Regions from separate parts of the Pseudomonas sp. GW823-FHT01D03 genome, predicted to be linked through region 2. Evidence: predicted binding sites of a transcription regulator. Region 2 holds the regulator's gene; the other holds the start of a gene.
What was found. Region 2 encodes FliA, which starts transcription of late flagellar genes. Its sites were predicted from a motif close to CTAAAGTTTNNNNNNNNNNNGCCGNTAA; they were not measured.
Positions count from the first base shown of each region.

Region 1 (8,856 bases), 2.7 Mb from region 2:
TCGCGAATTGGTTGCCTCGGTATTGGGCAACTGCATCAACAACGCCATTCGTTATGCCCGCGAGTCGCTGCTGATTACCGTCAGCGACGAGGCCGGGCAACTGGTACTGAGCATCAACGATGACGGCGACGGTTACCCGGCCGAGATGCTCGAACGTCAAGCCGATTATGTGCAGGGCATCAATCACGGCAGCGGCAGCACCGGCCTGGGCCTGTATTTCGCCAATCGCATTGCTGCTTTGCATCAGCGCAATGGCGTGGTCGGGCACACCGAAATTCGCAATGGCGGGCCGTTGGGTGGCGGGGTGTTCAGCCTCTACCTGCCGTGACCCGACACTGCCCAATGTAGGAGCTGCCGCAGGCTGCGATCTTTTGACTTTTTTTTAAGATCAAAAGATCGCAGCCTGCGGCAGCTCCTACACAGCAATTCGATGGTGGCCTTTTTTGTTTGACGCTGCTTGATATTCCGAACAGCCGGAGCCTATTTTGTACGGGTCGCCGTTCGCGGCTCGCACAATAACAAGGATTGCGTCATGACAACCGATGGCCAGGGTTCACTCGCGCAGCGACTGACCGGCATTGATGAGATTGAATGTGTCACGCCGGATTTGAACGGCGTGCCGCGCGGCAAGGTGATGACCGCCGAGGGTTTTCTCGAAGGACGGCGTTTGCAGATGGCGCGGGGTGTGCTGCTGCAATGCATCATGGGCGGTTATCCGCCGGCGCGGTTTTACGGTAGTGATGACGGCGATCTGGCGCTGGTGGCCGAGCCGAGCATGATCCATCCCCTGCCATGGAGCGACGAGCCACGTGCCCTGGCCATCTGCGATGCCGACGAACTGAGCGGCGAAAGCTCCAACCTGTCGACCCGCGGTCAATTGAAGAAAGTCATTGCCCGGTACGCCGCACGCGGTCTGGCGCCGGTAGTGGCGACCGAGCTGGAATTCTTCGTCTTCGCGCCGAACACTGATCCGACCCAGCCGTTCCGTCCGCCAGTCGGCCTCGACGGACGTCGCGAGGATGGGCAGTCGGCCTTCAGCGTCAGTTCCAATAACGGTCTGCGGCCGTTCTTCAGTGAAGTCTATAAATGCATGGCCGCCCTCGGCCTGCCGCGCGATACCTTCATGCATGAAATGGGCGTCAGCCAGTTCGAGATCAATCTGCTGCACGATGATCCGCTGTTGCTGGCCGACCAGACCTTCCTGTTCAAACACCTGCTCAAGGAAGTCGCGCTCAAGCATGGTCTGAGCGTGGTGTGCATGGCCAAGCCGCTGGCGCACACGCCGGGCAGTTCGATGCACATTCACCAGAGCCTGGTCGAGATCGCCACCGGCAAGAATGTGTTCAGCGACGAGGACGGCCAGCCGACCGCGATGTTCCGCCATTTCATCGGCGGGCAGCAGGCGGGCATGGCCGATTTCACTGCGCTGTTTGCGCCGAACGTGAACTCCTATCAGCGTTTGTGCCACCCGTATGCGTCGCCGAACAATGCCTGCTGGTCGCACGACAACCGCGCCGCAGGGCTGCGGATTCCGGCCAGTTCGCCGGTGGCTCGTCGCGTGGAAAACCGCTTGCCGGGCGCCGACGCCAACCCGTATCTGGCGATTGCCGCGAGTCTGGCCGCCGGCTTGCATGGGATCGAGCATGAGCTGGAACCGACTGCGGCGATTCAGGGCGAATTCGAAGTGCCGGACAATCTTTCGCTGCCGTGTACCTTGCATGCCGCACTCGAACGTCTGAAACGTAGCCAATTGGCCAGGGAACTGTTCGGACAGGAGTTCATCGAAGGCTACATCGCTTCGAAGACCATGGAGTTGACCAGCTTCTTTGATGAAATCACTCCCTGGGAACGGCGTGTTCTAGCAGCCCAGGCCTGACTAACTGTCGCCGTCGGGCTATCGTCTGGATAGCCCGATACTCACTGCAAGGAGCCGCTCGGAACGCCGATGCGCCAAATCTGGAAATCCTTTCGAGCGCTGTATTTCGCCTCGCTGATGATGTTGATCGGCTCGGGCCTTCTATCTACTTACCTGGCATTGCGCCTGGCCGCTGACAATGTCGACGGGCTGTGGGTCGGTGCGCTGATGGCGGCCAACTATTTCGGCCTGGTGCTGGGCGGCAAGATCGGTCACCGCTTGATCGCCCGGGTCGGACACATTCGGGCGTATTCGGCGTGTGCCGGGATCGTCGGCGCGGCGGTGCTCGGGCATGGCCTGGTCGACTGGCTGCCGGCGTGGCTGGTGCTGCGGACCATCGTCGGTCTGGGCATGATGTGCCAATACATGGTGATCGAGAGCTGGCTCAACGAGCAGGCCGACGCCAACCAGCGCGGTCTGGTGTTCAGTGGCTACATGATCGCTTCGTATCTGGGGCTGGTGCTCGGTCAACTGATTCTGGTCATGCACCCGGGCCTCGGTCTGGAGCTGCTGATGCTGGTCGCGCTGTGTTTTGCCCTGTGTCTGGTGCCGGTGGCGCTGACCCGCCGGATTCACCCGGCGCCACTGCATCCGGCACCGATGGAACCGCGCTTCTTTATCAAGCGGGTGCCGCAGTCGTTGAGCACGGTGCTGGGCGCCGGCTTGATCATCGGCTCGTTCTACGGTCTGGCGCCGCTGTATGCGTCGCAGCAGGGGCTGTCGACCGAGCAGGTCGGTCTGTTCATGGGTAGCTGCATTTTTGCCGGACTGCTGGTGCAGTGGCCGTTGGGCTGGCTGTCCGATCGTTATGACCGGGCACTGCTGATTCGCTGCTTTGCCGGGTTCCTGGCGGTGGCGGCGTTGCCGTTGGCGATCCTGCCGCAGGTGCCCCTGGAGGTTCTGTTTGTCGTCGGGTTCATGTGTTCACTGGTGCAGTTCTGCCTGTACCCGCTGGCGGTGGCGTTCTCCAATGACCACGTCGAGGGTGATCGCCGGGTGTCGCTGACGGCGATGCTGCTGGTGACCTACGGTGTCGGCGCGAGCATCGGCCCGCTGCTGGCCGGGGTGCTGATGAAGCTGTTCGGCAGCCAGAGCCTGTATGCGTTTTTCAGCTTTTTTGCGTTGGTGCTGGTGTGGCGCATCCGGCCGAAAGCGGTGACCAATCTGCATCAGGTCGACGACGCGCCGCTGCACCACGTGGCGATGCCGGACAGCATGTCCAGCTCGCCGCTGGTGGCCGCCCTCGACCCGCGGGTGGATGAGCAGGTGGTGCAGGAGCAGATGCAGACCACGGTTACGCCAGAACCGGAACCGGAGCCAGAACCCGAAGTGCAGCCTGAAGCGGCGGTGGAAACTGATCCGGCTGATGAGGATGATAAACCAGCACCGGATATCAGTGGGGCCAGACCCTGAATCGGGTGAGAGTAAGGCTGCTCAGAGACAGACACTGTAACTGTGGCGAGGGAGCTTGCTCCCGCTGGACTGCGCAGCAGGCCCCGCTTGCCACATAAAGGGTGGGGGCGCTCGCGCCCCAGCGGGAGCAAGCTCCCTCGCCACAGGTGTCCGGTGCTGGCAGAGGATTTCTGGCATAAAAAAGGGCAGTCCCGCCAGGGACTGCCCTTTCTATTTGCTCGTACGAATCACATATCGTCTTTATCGAACCGGCGTGCTTCACGCTGCAGCTGATAAACGAAGCGCTCGACATTGCGCGCCGCCTGGCCACTGATGTTGTGAAAGCGCAGGCCGGCGAAGGTGATGTTGAGCTTTTCTTCGAAGTGCAGATAACGCAGCTCGACCGAGATAGGTTGATTGCCGAACAGCGGGGTGGCGATCATGCGGTCGTAGACCTGACCCAGTTGCAGGCGGTCGGTGATGTCGCCTTCAAAGCGCAGCTTGCAGCCGGTGGCGGAAATATCCAGCAGTTTGCCGTTGATTGGCGCCTTGAGCTTTTCGCCGCCGAGCTCGACGCTGACCAGATCGGTCAGCTTCAGAGCTGCGCGAAAGGCGTTGCGGCGCTGGTGGTAAACCACTTCGGTCGGCAGCTCGCCGGTGTAGAAGCGATCGCCCTCGGACTCTTCAATGTTCAGCGTACCGGTGCATTCCCAAGCGATGCGCACGCCATCGTGGAAGCCTTCGACCTTGAACGGTTCGCCCGCCAGCAGAAAACGCTCGCCATCGCGCGGGATCATTTCATCCAGGGCAATCGTTGCCGTTTCCCGGTCAACCTTGATCAGGTAACTCTGGAAGCGCTGACTGCGCTCGTGGAACGTGATGATCAGCGGGTCGTGGCTTTCTTGCAGCTGGCGCAGGTTGCTGGAGATTTCCAGGGGCGTGGTCAGCACCTTTGGGGGCTGCGGACTGTCATCCGCGCTTAGGGCGTTTGGCACGTTTTCTCAATCTCCAGACAAAATTTGACTATAACTAGCCAGCATTTTGCCAGCATGTTTCGCGGGTTGATAGTGCAGGCACATCGAATGGCTCACGCCTGGCTGAGGGTGCGCGGCTTGGTCGGTTTGGCAAATGTGCCAGAAGCGTCATACAGCGCTGGCGGCTCGCCCCCGGTGAGGATTTTCAGTTGATTGGCCGTGGCGGCCTGCTGAATCTGGATCGACTGGCCGTTTTTCACATTGGCGGCCTGGCACTGGGCAATCAGGTCGGTCAGTACATCGCTCTGGGACAGCAACTGATCGCCAATGCTCGACTGGCTGGCCAGTTGCTCCAGGCCCTGACGGTCGAGCGGCAGGTTGAGGCTGGCAAGGATTTCGCTGCGCTTGCGGCCATGCTGTTCAAGCAGAATGATCAATGCCTGTTTGCGCGCCAGAATGTCTTCGAGCAATGGCATGTCACGACCGTGCAAAGCGAGGGACTCGGTTTGCAGCAACTCCAGCAATTGTTGAGCTGGAGCAAAGTCGTCGATGATCAGTTGCAATAAATTAGTGTCGTGCATGGCTGGCCTTGGGTTCTAAGCGTCCAAAAGCCTGGCGCCGGCAAAAGCCTAGCGCTGGGCTTCGAAGTTGAGCAGTTTGCTGGCTACACGGTTGCTGTCGACTTTATAGCTGCCATCGGCAATCGCTGCTTTCAACTCGGCCACGCGGGCTTTGTCGACGGCAGGCTGATCGCGCAGCTTGTCAGTGACCTTCTGCAACTGTTGAGCCTCATTGCTGAGGTGTACCGATTCCCCGCTTTTTGCGGTACTGGCCGTTTCGGCCTGGGTATTCAGCGGCGCGGAGGTGCCGGATTCGGCGGTTTCCTTGGCGTTGCTGGTACGTGTACTGCCCGTAAGTGACGAGGAGCTGTTCAGACGGCTGAAATCGATGACCATGTTAAAAACCTCTGGGAATTTGGACGCTTGCCATGTTTTCGGCCATTCCCTGGAAAACTTTAGGCTCACTTTGCAATGAGCTGCATGTGCCGAAGCGTGTCCTGCTGCGGCACAGTTTAGGGAAGCGTCGGGGCTGGCGCCAGTTTTCTGCGAGAGCGTTTTACATGGCCACTTCCACCTGGCCCGGCGCAACGACTTGCGCCTTGATCACCCGGTTGGAATTGAGGTTTTTCACCCGAATCTGTTCTTTCAGACCGCCGTTGGCCAGGGCTTCACCGGGCATGCGCACGGCGAGCGTGCCACTGCGGGCGGTGATGACCACTTGATCACCTTTGCGCACCACTTCTGCCTGTTCCAGATGCACCAGAGTAATGACCTGATCGGCGACCGTTGGTCGGGTTAATTTCTGCCCGATCGCCTCGTCTACCGAGGTCAGGAAACCTTGATTGATCACACTGACGTCGCGCTCGCGCAAGGTCACATCCTGCGGCCCGATAATCCCGGCGCGCTTGAGCGGACGGGTGGTGGTGACAATCTCGCGAAACAGGCGGACTTGAGCGGGCACGAACACCGTCCACGGCGAGCTTCCCTCGCACCGGACCTTGACCGTAACCCGGCCCAGCGGCCGCGCCGGGCTCTCCAGCGACGCTGTCAATTCCTTGTCGCACATAGGCATGCGCATGCGCGGGTCGAGCTGGTTGACCTCGATTTCGTAGCGGCCTTCCGTTTGACTGGTAGCCAGATAGTCTTCTACGGTGAACTCAAGAAAGCCCTGAGTGACGCCGATAAGCATGTCAGGCAAGGTAACCGTATCAGCACCGGCAGGGCTGCCAGCGAAGAAGAAGCAGACGGCAGACACCGCGCACAGCGCTTTGCGGGTGCGGGAGGTCAGGCGTCGAAAAAATGTCGTTTGAGCGTTCATACGAGTTAAAAAGCAAGCGCCGTGCCGTTTAGCAATGAATGTGCGTCGCAACAACACTTGGCGTTGGTGTAGGAGTCTGGGCATGGCTGGTGTAATGGATTCGGTAAACCAGCGCACGCAACTGGTGGGGCAGAATCGCCTGGAGCTGTTGTTGTTCCGTCTCGACGGCCAACAGCTCTACGGAATCAACGTGTTCAAGGTGCGGGAAGTGCTGCAATGCCCGTCGTTGACGTTGATGCCCAAGTCCAGTCCTGTCGTGTGCGGGGTGGCGAATATCCGGGGGGCGACCATTCCGATCCTTGATCTGGCAATGGCGACCGGTTCCGGGGCGTTGAAAGACAAGAACAGTCCGTTCGTGATCATCACGGAGTACAACACCAAGACCCAGGGTTTCCTGGTCCGCTCGGTGGAGCGCATCGTCAACATGAACTGGGAAGAGATCCATCCACCGCCCAAGGGCACCGGGCGCGATCACTACCTGACGGCTGTGACTCGGGTCGACAATCAGTTAGTCGAAATCATCGATGTCGAGAAGGTGCTGGCGGAAGTGGCGCCGACGCCTGAGGCGATTTCGGTCGGTGTGGTCGATGTCGAAACCCAGAGCAAGGCGTTGTCGCTGCGGGTGCTGACGGTCGATGACTCGTCGGTGGCGCGCAAGCAGGTCACGCGTTGCCTGCAGACGATCGGGGTCGAAGTGGTGGCGCTGAACGACGGCAAGCAGGCGCTGGATTACCTGCGCAAGCTGGTCGAAGAGGGCAAGAAGCCGGAAGAAGAGTTCCTGATGATGATTTCCGACATCGAGATGCCGGAGATGGACGGGTACACCCTGACGGCGGAGATCCGCAGCGACCCGCGCATGCAAAAGCTTCATATCATCCTGCATACTTCGTTGTCGGGGGTATTCAATCAGGCGATGGTCAAGAAAGTCGGTGCCGATGACTTCCTGGCCAAATTCCGTCCTGATGACCTGGCATCCCGGGTAGTCGACCGGATCAAAGCAGCAGATATCAGCTAGGGGCCTTTTGTCCCTGGCGGTCAACACGATTTAAGAGGCGGCATCATTGTCTACGGGTAATTTGGATTTCGAACAATTCCGGGTCTTCCTGGAAAAAGCCTGTGGCATTTTGCTCGGTGAAAACAAGCAGTACCTGGTCTCGAGCCGTCTCAACAAACTGATGGAGCAGCAAGGCATCAAGTCCCTGGGTGAGCTGGTACAGCGCATCCAGACCCAGCCGCGCAGCGGTTTGCGCGAGCAGGTGGTCGATGCCATGACGACCAACGAAACCCTTTGGTTTCGGGACACCTATCCGTTTGAAGTCTTGAAGAACAAGGTGCTGCCCGAGGCGATCAAGGCCAGTCCCAACCAGCGTCTGCGGATCTGGTCGGCGGCGTGCTCGTCGGGTCAGGAACCGTATTCGCTGTCGATGTCGATCGATGAGTTCGAGCGCAGCAACCTCGGTCAGTTGAAGATGGGCGTGCAGATTGTTGCCACGGACTTGTCCGGCAGCATGCTGACCAACTGCAAGACCGGCGAGTACGACAGCCTGGCGATCGGCCGCGGTTTGTCCGCCGATCGTCTGCAGCGCTACTTCGATCCGAAAGGGCCGGGGCGTTGGGTGATCAAGGCGCCGATCAAGAACCGGGTGGAATTCCGTTCGTTCAACCTGCTCGACAGTTACGCGAGTCTGGGCAAGTTCGACATCGTGTTCTGCCGCAACGTGCTGATCTACTTCTCCGCCGAGGTGAAGAAAGACATCCTGTTGCGCATTCACAGCACGCTGAAGCCGGGTGGGTACCTGTTCCTTGGCGCGTCCGAAGCGCTGAACGGTTTGCCGGATCATTACCAGATGGTCCAGTGCAGCCCGGGGATCATTTACCAGGCGAAGTGATTGCATCGGCAATACGAAAAAACGGCAGGCCCGCAAAGGCCTGCCGTTTTTTTGTGCCTGAATTATCTCCCTCACACACCACAAATCCCCTGTGGGAGCGGGCTTGTCCGGTGTCGGTGGGAGGGGGCAAGCGGCAGAAAAGCGGCATCTGGCGGAAACCGTTTGCCGCTTTTCTGGCATTGCCGCTTTGCCGACTCCTCGCAAAGCCCCGGTTTACGGGGGTTGTTCTGTTTGGCACGGCGCTTGCTAAAGCTCAGTTACGAAAAACCGGTCACCCGAAGGTTCCCGACATGAGCATCAGCTTCGATAAAGCGCTCGGCATTCACGAAAAGGCATTGGGCTTCCGCGCCCAGCGTGCCGAAGTGTTGGCCAACAACATCGCCAACGCCGATACCCCGAACTACAAGGCTCGGGATCTGGACTTCTCCAAAGTGCTTGAAGCACAGACCCAGAAGAACGCCAACGGCACCATCGCCCTGAACATGACCAACAGCCGTCACATCGAAGCTGAAGGCCTGGGCAATGGCGACGAGTCGCTGATGTATCGCACGCCGATGCAGCCTTCGATCGACCAGAACACCGTGGACGCTCAGCTTGAGCAGTCGAACTACGCGGAAAACGCGGTCGGCTTCCAGGCCAGCTTCACCCTGCTCAACAGCAAATTCAAAGGGCTGGTGTCAGCCCTGCGCGGAGAGTAATCCATGTCCCTGTCCAGCGTTTTCAACATTGCCGGCAGCGGCATGAGCGCACAAACCACGCGTCTGAACACCGTGGCTTCGAACATCGCCAACGCCGAAACAGTCTCGTC
Region 1 is NZ_JBXAKK010000001.1:4,539,772-4,548,627, reverse strand. It holds gene AC1RBR_RS20040 (sensor histidine kinase) at 1-328, shown strand, start outside; gene AC1RBR_RS20035 (glutamine synthetase family protein) at 635-1,876, shown strand; gene AC1RBR_RS20030 (MFS transporter) at 1,946-3,328, shown strand; gene AC1RBR_RS20025 (flagellar brake protein) at 3,556-4,302, opposite strand; gene AC1RBR_RS20020 (flagella synthesis protein FlgN) at 4,395-4,862, opposite strand; gene flgM (flagellar biosynthesis anti-sigma factor FlgM) at 4,911-5,237, opposite strand; gene flgA (flagellar basal body P-ring formation chaperone FlgA) at 5,398-6,159, opposite strand; gene AC1RBR_RS20005 (chemotaxis protein CheV) at 6,242-7,174, shown strand; gene cheR (protein-glutamate O-methyltransferase CheR) at 7,221-8,048, shown strand; gene flgB (flagellar basal body rod protein FlgB) at 8,339-8,746, shown strand; gene flgC (flagellar basal body rod protein FlgC) at 8,750-8,856, shown strand, end outside.
Region 1: the regulator FliA is predicted to act here: its motif matches at 5,273-5,300, upstream of flgM (flagellar biosynthesis anti-sigma factor FlgM).

Region 2 (8,856 bases):
GGCCTTGAGGTCGGTTACCGCCTGATCCCGCTGGTGGATCGCAATCAGGGTGGGCAGTTGCTGGCGCGGATCAAGGGCGTGCGCAAGAAGCTCTCGCAGGATCTGGGCTTCCTGATGCCGACCGTGCACATTCGCGACAACCTCGATCTGGCGCCGAGCGCCTATCGCCTGACCCTCATGGGGGTGATTCTGGCCGAAGCCGAGATCTACCCGGATCGCGAGCTGGCGATCAACCCGGGGCAGGTTTACGGCACGCTCAACGGCATTACCGCCAAAGATCCGGCTTTCGGCCTGGAGGCGGTGTGGATCGAAGTCAGCCAGCGTGCGCAGGCGCAATCGCTCGGTTACACCGTGGTCGACGCCAGTACCGTGGTTGCGACGCACTTGAACCAGATTCTGTACAAGCACTCCAGTGAGCTGATCGGCCACGAGGAAGTGCAGCAACTCATGCAATTGCTGGCCAAAAGCTCGCCGAAACTGGCTGAAGAGCTGGTGCCGGGGGTGGTTTCGCTGTCGCAGTTGCTCAAAGTGCTGCAGGCGCTGCTGGCCGAACACGTGCCGGTGCGCGATATCCGCAGCATTGCCGAGGCTATCGCCAACAACGCCGCCAAGAGTCAAGATACCGCCGCCTTGGTGGCCGCAGTACGCGTCGGCGTATCCCGCGCCATCGTCCAAAGCATTGTAGGCACTGACTCCGAGCTGCCTGTGATCACCCTGGAACCAAGGTTGGAACAAATATTGCTCAATAGTCTGCAGAAGGCAGGACAAGGCTCGGAAGAGGGCGTTCTGCTGGAGCCAAGCATGGCCGAGAAGCTGCAGCGTTCGCTTATCGAAGCGGCGCAGCGCCAGGAAATGCAAGGTCAACCGGTGATCCTGTTGGTAGCAGGCCCGATCCGCGCGATGCTCTCGCGTTTCGGTCGCCTCGCAGTTCCAGGGCTGCACGTGCTGGCCTACCAGGAAATTCCGGACAACAAGCAAGTGACCATCGTTGCGACAGTAGGGCCCAACGGCTGAGGTAGTGGTTTATGCAAGTTAAGCGTTTTTTCGCCGCCGATATGCGTCAGGCCATGAAGCTGGTTCGTGATGAGCTGGGCGCTGATGCCGCCATCATTGGCAACCGCCGCATTGCCGGCGGCGTCGAGCTGACGGCGGCGCTGGATTACAAATTGTCGGCGCTGGCGCCACGGGTTCCGAACATGGAACTCGAGGACGAGCTGCGCAAGACTCAGTCGCGCATCGTGACCGCCCAGGCCGAGCTGAGCCTGCGTGGCGAAGCCGACGGCAACACCAATCGCCAGTTGTTCGCCGGGCTGCCGTTGACGGCCGGCCTGCCGCTGACCGCTGCCGAACCGTTGAGCGAACCGACTTACGCCGCCCCGGCGCGTCCGGCTCCGGCACCTGCACCGGCGGCCGCAGGCGTCGATCCGCGTGCGCTGGATTCGATGCGTTTCGAATTGAACAGTCTGCGTGAGCTGATGGAAGTGCAGCTCGGCACCCTGGCCTGGAATCAGCTGCAAGGCAGCCGTCCGGCGCAAGCCAATCTGTATCGCCGTCTGCAACGCATCGGTCTGTCCGGGCCGTTGTCGCGCGATCTACTGGCGATGATCACCGATATTGAAGAACCACGTCAGGCCTGGCGCATGCTGCTCGCGCACCTGGCGCGGATGATTGCCGTACCGGAAGTCGAGCCGCTGGAAGAGGGCGGGGTGATTGCCATGGTCGGTCCGGCCGGCATGGGCAAGACCACCACCCTGGCCAAACTCGCTGCGCGTTACGTGCTCAAGTACGGCGCGCAGAATGTCGCGCTGGTGAGCATGGACAGTTTCCGTATCGGCGCCCAGGAACAACTGAAGACCCTGGGTCGCATTCTTAATGTGCCGGTGACCCACGTCGATCCGGGCCAGTCGCTGGTGCAGGCGCTCGACCCGCTGCTGCGCAAACGCGTGGTGCTGATCGACACCGCCGGCTTGCAGGCCAGCGATCCGGCTTTGCGCATGCAGCTGGAAAGTCTGGCCGGGCGTGGCATCCGTTCAAAAAATTATCTGGTGCTGGCAACCACCAGCCAGAAACAGGTTCTAACCGCCGCGTACCACAGTTACAAGCGTTGCGGGCTAGCCGGCTGCATCCTGACTAAACTGGATGAGACGGCCAGTCTTGGCGAAGTATTGAGCCTGGCGATCAGTCATGAATTGCCGGTCGCGTACCTGACCGATGGCCCACGGATTCCGGATGATCTGCATCTGCCGCGCCGTCATCAACTGGTCAGCCGCGCCGTCAGCGTGCAAATGCAGGAAGAACCCAGCGAAGAAGCCATGGCTGACATGTTCGCTGATATCTACCACAGCCCGACCAAGCAGGTTGGCTGAGGTAATGAACCGTTTATGTACCTACATCGATGGTCTGCCATGCATTGTTCCGGTTGAGAACGCGCAGCCAGTAATGTGGCCTCCGTCTATGCAAGACAAGGTAAAGAAATAACATGGGCAGCATGCATCCCGTACAGGTGATCGCGGTGACCGGCGGCAAAGGTGGCGTCGGCAAGACTAACGTGTCAGTGAACTTGTCTCTGGCGCTGGCAGAGCTTGGCCGTCGGGTCATGCTGCTGGACGCCGACCTGGGGCTGGCGAACGTCGACGTTCTGCTGGGACTGACCCCCAAACGTACTCTGGCCGATGTGATTGAAGGCCGCTGCGAACTGCGCGACGTGCTGTTGCAGGGGCCCGGCGGGATCCGCATCGTGCCGGCCGCTTCCGGCACCCAAAGCATGGTGCACCTGAGCCCGGCGCAACATGCCGGTCTGATTCAGGCCTTCAGCGACATCGGCGACAACCTCGATGTGCTGGTGATCGACACCGCTGCGGGTATTGGTGACTCGGTAGTCAGTTTTGTCCGCGCCGCTCAGGAAGTGTTGCTGGTGGTCTGCGACGAGCCGACCTCGATCACCGACGCCTACGCGCTGATCAAACTGCTCAACCGCGACTACGGCATGAACCGCTTCCGCGTCCTCGCCAACATGGCGCAGAGCCCGCAGGAAGGGCGCAACCTGTTCGCCAAGTTGACCAAGGTCACGGATCGCTTCCTCGACGTCGCCTTACAATACGTCGGCGCCGTGCCGTACGACGAAAGCGTGCGCAAGGCAGTGCAGAAGCAGCGAGCGGTCTATGAAGCCTTTCCGCGTTCCAAGTGCGCGCTGGCGTTCAAGGCGATCGCGCAGAAGGTCGATACCTGGCCGCTGCCTGCCAACCCGCGCGGTCACCTTGAGTTTTTCGTCGAGCGCCTCGTGCAGCAAACAGCAGGGCCTGTGTTATGACCGCGAGCGGTATGAACTACTACAAGAAGTCGGCACGTGACGCGCAGTACGAGTTGATCGAGCGTTACGCGCCACTGGTCAAGCGCATTGCCTATCACTTGCTGGCGCGCTTGCCGGCGAGTGTGCAGGTTGAAGACCTGATTCAGGCCGGGATGATCGGCCTGCTCGAAGTCTCGACCAAATACGACGCCAGCAAAGGCGCCAGTTTCGAAACGTACGCGGGCATTCGAATCCGCGGCGCGATGCTCGATGAAGTGCGCAAAGGGGATTGGGCACCACGCTCGGTTCACCGCAACACCCGTATGGTCAGCGACGCAATTCGCTCAATTGAAGCTAAAACCGGACGTGATGCTAAAGATCACGAGGTTGCGGCCGAACTCCAATTGAGTCTCGACGATTACTACGGGATTTTGAATGACACGCTGGGCAGCCGGCTGTTCAGTTTCGACGACCTGTTGCAGGACGGCGAACACGAAGGGCTGCACGAGGATGGCGCCAGTGCTCATCTTGAGCCGTCACGCGATCTGGAAGATGAACGCTTCCAGGCGGCGCTGGCGGATGCGATTGCCAATTTGCCGGAGCGTGAGCGACTGGTGTTGGCGCTGTACTACGACGAAGAGCTGAACCTCAAGGAAATCGGTGAAGTCCTTGGCGTCAGTGAATCGCGGGTCAGCCAGTTACACAGCCAGTGCGCGGCCCGTTTGCGGGGGCGTTTGGGGGAGTGGCGAGCGCGCTGAAGGCAGTGTGGGGACACTGCGAACGAGGCTGGTGCGGTGATGAACGGCACCGGTCTTGCTCTGTTGTGCTCCAGACAGTCATCGAGTGCTTTGCCGGATTGATTGAAGTGGCGCGTCCAGGTGCTGGGCGCGTTTAAGACTGCTTGGAGGTCGAATTGAACAAAGACATGAAAATCCTCATCGTTGATGACTTCTCAACGATGCGGCGGATCATCAAGAACCTGCTGCGCGATCTTGGGTTCACCAATACCGTCGAGGCCGACGATGGCACTACCGCCATTCCGGTACTCAACAGCGGAAGCATCGACTTTCTGGTAACGGACTGGAACATGCCGGGCATGACCGGTATCGACTTGCTGCGCCACGTACGTGCCGATGAAAAACTCAAGCATCTGCCCGTGCTGATGGTGACCGCTGAAGCCAAGCGCGAGCAAATCATCGAGGCCGCTCAGGCCGGTGTGAACGGCTACGTGGTCAAACCTTTCACGGCTCAGGCGTTGAAAGACAAAATCGAGAAGATTTTCGAACGCATCGGCTGATGACGCGCGGGGGAGCTATGGAGCATAACGAATCTTCACAGGGCGATTTCGAGTCGACCCTGAAAAAACACGCGGTCGAACTGGTCGAGAGCCTTGAAAAAGGCAGGTTCGGCGACGCTGTGCAACTGATCCATGAGCTCAATCAGACCCGTGACCGCGGCCTGTATCAGGAAGTGGGCAAGCTCACACGCGAACTGCACAGTGCGATCGTCAATTTCCAGATCGATCCGCACATGCCGCAGGCCGAGGAAGTGTCGCAAATCACCGACGCCACCGAACGCCTGGGCTATGTGGTCAAGCTGACCGAAGCCGCGGCCAACCGCACCATGGATCTGGTGGAAAGCGCCACCCCGGTGGTCAATGGCCTGGCTGAAGAAGCCCAGGCCCTGAGCACCGATTGGGGCCGCTTCATGCGTCGTGAGGTCGGAGCTGAAGAGTTCCGCGAACTGGCGCGCCGGGTCGACGGTTTTCTGTCACGCAGCAGCACGGACAACCGTGCGGTGTCGAGCAACCTCAATGACATCCTGCTGGCTCAGGATTACCAGGACCTCACAGGTCAAGTGATCAAGCGTGTGACCCAACTGGTCACCGAAGTCGAAAGCAATTTGCTCAAACTCGTCCTCATGGCCAGTCAGGTTGACCGCTTTGCGGGCATCGAACACGACCGTGCCGCGATGCTTGCAGAAAAAGATCCACAAAAACATCTCTCGCAGGGTGAAGGTCCGCAGATTCATGCCGATAAACGAGAAGACGTTGTGTCCGGTCAGGACGATGTGGACGATTTGTTATCCAGCCTCGGATTCTAGAGTTTTGGAATTTTAGGTTTTTTGGGTTTTTAGACCTGTAGGAGCACCCCATTAATGAGCTTCGGCGCCGATGAAGAGATCCTTCAGGATTTCCTGGTTGAGGCCGGCGAGATTCTTGAGCAACTGTCCGAGCAACTGGTCGAGCTGGAAAGCCGCCCGGATGACGCAGATCTGCTCAACGCAATTTTTCGCGGTTTCCACACTGTAAAAGGGGGCGCCGGCTTCCTTCAGCTCAATGAGCTGGTGGAGTGCTGTCACATCGCCGAAAACGTGTTCGACATCCTGCGCAAGGGTGAGCGTCGCGTTGATGCAGAACTGATGGACGTGGTGCTTGAAGCACTGGACGCGGTGAACAGCATGTTCAGCGAAGTCCGTGAACGTGCACCGATCACTGCTGCAACCCCGGAACTGCTGGCCGCGCTGGCGCGTCTGGCCGAACCGCAAACGGCCGACGAAGCTCCGGCTTCGCCAGTGGCCGAGATGATCGAAGAACTGGTCGTCGAAGGCGATTCGAGCGATTCGGGCGACATCACCGATAACGAATTTGAACAGTTGCTGGATTCGCTGAACGCCGTCAAGGCCGAGGCCGAAACCCCGGTTGCTGTTGCACCTGCGCCGGCTGCCGATGCGGCCGCCAGCGATGAAATCACCGACGCCGAATTCGAGTCGTTGCTCGATCAGCTGCACGGCAAAGGCCAGTTCGCGGCGGACGCCGTGGCACCGGCAGCGGCCGCTCCGGCGGCACCCGCGGCGGGTGACAGCTCGGACATCACCGACGACGAATTCGAAGCACTGCTCGATCAGTTGCACGGCAAGGGCAACTTCGCCGTTGAAGCGCTGGAGTCGGCGATCGCCTCGGCACCGGTTGCGCCTGCCGCACCGGCGGCCGCCGCTGCCGGCAGCGATCTGATCAGCGATCACGAGTTCGAATCGCTGCTCGACGAATTGCACGGCAAAGGCAAGTTCACCGACGTTGGCGCCGCTGCTGCGGGCACCGCGTCGACCGTGGCTGCGCCTGCCGCCAAGGCCGCCGCCGCTCCGGCTGCTGCGCCAAAGGCTGCACCCAAGCCTGAGCCGAAAGCCGAAGCGCCAAAACCGGCCGCCGCTGCTGCACCGGCGCCGGCCCGTGCCGCCGCTGCTCCGCCGCCGGAAAAACCGGCGAGCGAAGCCGAGACCACTGTGCGGGTCGATACCGCACGTCTCGACGAAATCATGAACATGGTCGGCGAGCTGGTGCTGGTGCGTAACCGTCTGGTGCGCCTGGGTCTCAACAGCGGCGACGAAGCCATGTCCAAGGCTGTGTCGAACCTCGACGTGGTCACGGCTGACTTGCAGACCGCGGTGATGAAGACCCGGATGCAGCCGATCAAGAAGGTCTTCGGGCGCTTCCCGCGTCTGGTTCGCGACCTCGCGCGTCAGCTCAAGAAAGAGATCAACCTGGAACTGGTGGGTGAAGAAACCGACCTCGACAAAAACCTGGTCGAGGCCCTGGCCGACCCGTTGGTCCACTTGGTGCGCAACGCGGTCGACCACGGCATCGAATCACCGGAAGAACGCGAAGCTTCGGGCAAGGCCCGTGGCGGTCGCGTGGTACTGGCCGCCGAGCAGGAAGGCGATCACATCCTGTTGTCGATCTCCGACGACGGCAAGGGCATGGACCCGAACGTGCTGCGTTCGATCGCGGTAAAACGCGGTGTGATGGACAAGGACGCGGCCGATCGCCTGAGCGATACCGAGTGCTACAACCTGATTTTCGCCCCGGGTTTCTCGACCAAGACCGAGATCTCCGACGTGTCCGGCCGCGGTGTCGGCATGGACGTGGTGAAGACCAAGATTTCCCAGCTCAACGGTTCGATCAACATCTACTCGACCAAGGGCCAGGGCTCGAAGATCGTCATCAAGGTGCCGCTGACGCTGGCGATCATGCCGACCCTGATGGTGATGCTCGGCAATCAGGCGTTCGCGTTCCCGTTGGTCAACGTCAACGAAATCTTCCACCTCGACCTGTCGACCACCAACGTGGTGGACGGTCAGGAAGTGGTGATCGTGCGGGACAAGGCGCTGCCATTGTTCTACCTCAAGCGCTGGCTGGTCAGCTCCGCCGCTCACGAAGAGCAGCGCGAAGGCCATGTGGTGATCCTTTCGGTGGGCACCCAGCGGATCGGCTTCGTCGTCGATCAACTGGTCGGCCAGGAAGAAGTGGTCATCAAGCCATTGGGCAAAATGCTGCAGGGCACTCCGGGCATGTCCGGCGCCACCATCACCGGTGACGGCCGCATCGCGCTGATCCTTGATGTTCCAAGCATGCTCAAGCGTTACGCGACGAAGCGTATTTGAATCCGGGGCGGCGGGGCGACGACGTCCCGCTGCACCTAATGGAGTGTTTATGGCAGTCAAAGTCCTGGTGGTGGACGATTCGGGTTTTTTCCGCCGCCGCGTCTCGGAAATTCTTTCAGCGGATCCGAGCATCCAGGTGGTCGGCACGGCCACCAACGGTAAAGAGGCGATCGATCAGGCCCTGGCCCTCAAGCCGGACGTGATCACCATGGACTACGAGATGCCGATGATGGATGGCATCACGGCGGTGCGGCACATCATGCAGCGCTGCCCGACCCCGGTGTTGATGTTCTCCTCGCTGACGCATGAAGGCGCCCGGGTCACCCTGGATGCGCTGGACGCCGGCGCGGTGGATTTCCTGCCGAAGAATTTCGAAGACATCTCGCGCAATCCCGAGAAGGTCAAGCAACTGCTGTGCGAGAAGGTTCACAGCATCTCGCGCAGTAATCGTCGTTTCAGCGCCTACAGTGCGCCGGCTCCGGCCGCTGCACCGACGCTTGCGCCAGCCCCGGCGGCATCGAGCTTCAGCAGCCACAGCGCTGCTGCTCCAACGCGTCCGACGCCTGCTCCGGCACCTGCTCGTGCGCCAGCTGCCAGCGCGTCGTCGCCGGCACCGAAACGCAAAGCCTACAAACTGGTTGCCATCGGTACCTCGACCGGCGGCCCGGTTGCCCTGCAACGGGTGCTGACCCAATTGCCGGCGAACTTCCCGGCGCCGATCGTGCTGATCCAGCACATGCCGGCGGCGTTCACCAAGGCGTTTGCCGAGCGCCTGGACAAGCTGTGCCGCATCAGCGTCAAGGAAGCCGAGGATGGCGACATCCTGCGTCCGGGCCTGGCGCTGCTGGCCCCGGGTGGCAAGCAGATGATGATCGACGGCCGTGGTGCGGTGAAGATTCTGCCGGGCGACGAGCGTCTGAACTACAAGCCGTGCGTGGACATTACTTTCGGTTCCGCCGCGAAATCCTACGGTGACAAAGTTCTGGCGGTCGTACTGACCGGCATGGGCGCCGACGGCCGCGAAGGCGCGCGTCTGCTCAAGCAGGGCGGCAGCTCGGTATGGGCCCAAGACGAAGCAAGCTGCGTGATCTACGGCATGCCGATGGCCATCGTCAAAGCCGATCTGG
Region 2 is NZ_JBXAKK010000001.1:1,803,463-1,812,318, forward strand. It holds gene flhA (flagellar biosynthesis protein FlhA) at 1-1,014, shown strand, start outside; gene flhF (flagellar biosynthesis GTPase FlhF) at 1,026-2,366, shown strand; gene fleN (flagellar synthesis regulator FleN) at 2,480-3,310, shown strand; gene fliA (RNA polymerase sigma factor FliA) at 3,307-4,047, shown strand; gene AC1RBR_RS08040 (chemotaxis response regulator CheY) at 4,215-4,586, shown strand; gene AC1RBR_RS08045 (protein phosphatase CheZ) at 4,604-5,392, shown strand; gene AC1RBR_RS08050 (chemotaxis protein CheA) at 5,447-7,729, shown strand; gene AC1RBR_RS08055 (protein-glutamate methylesterase/protein-glutamine glutaminase) at 7,779-8,856, shown strand, end outside.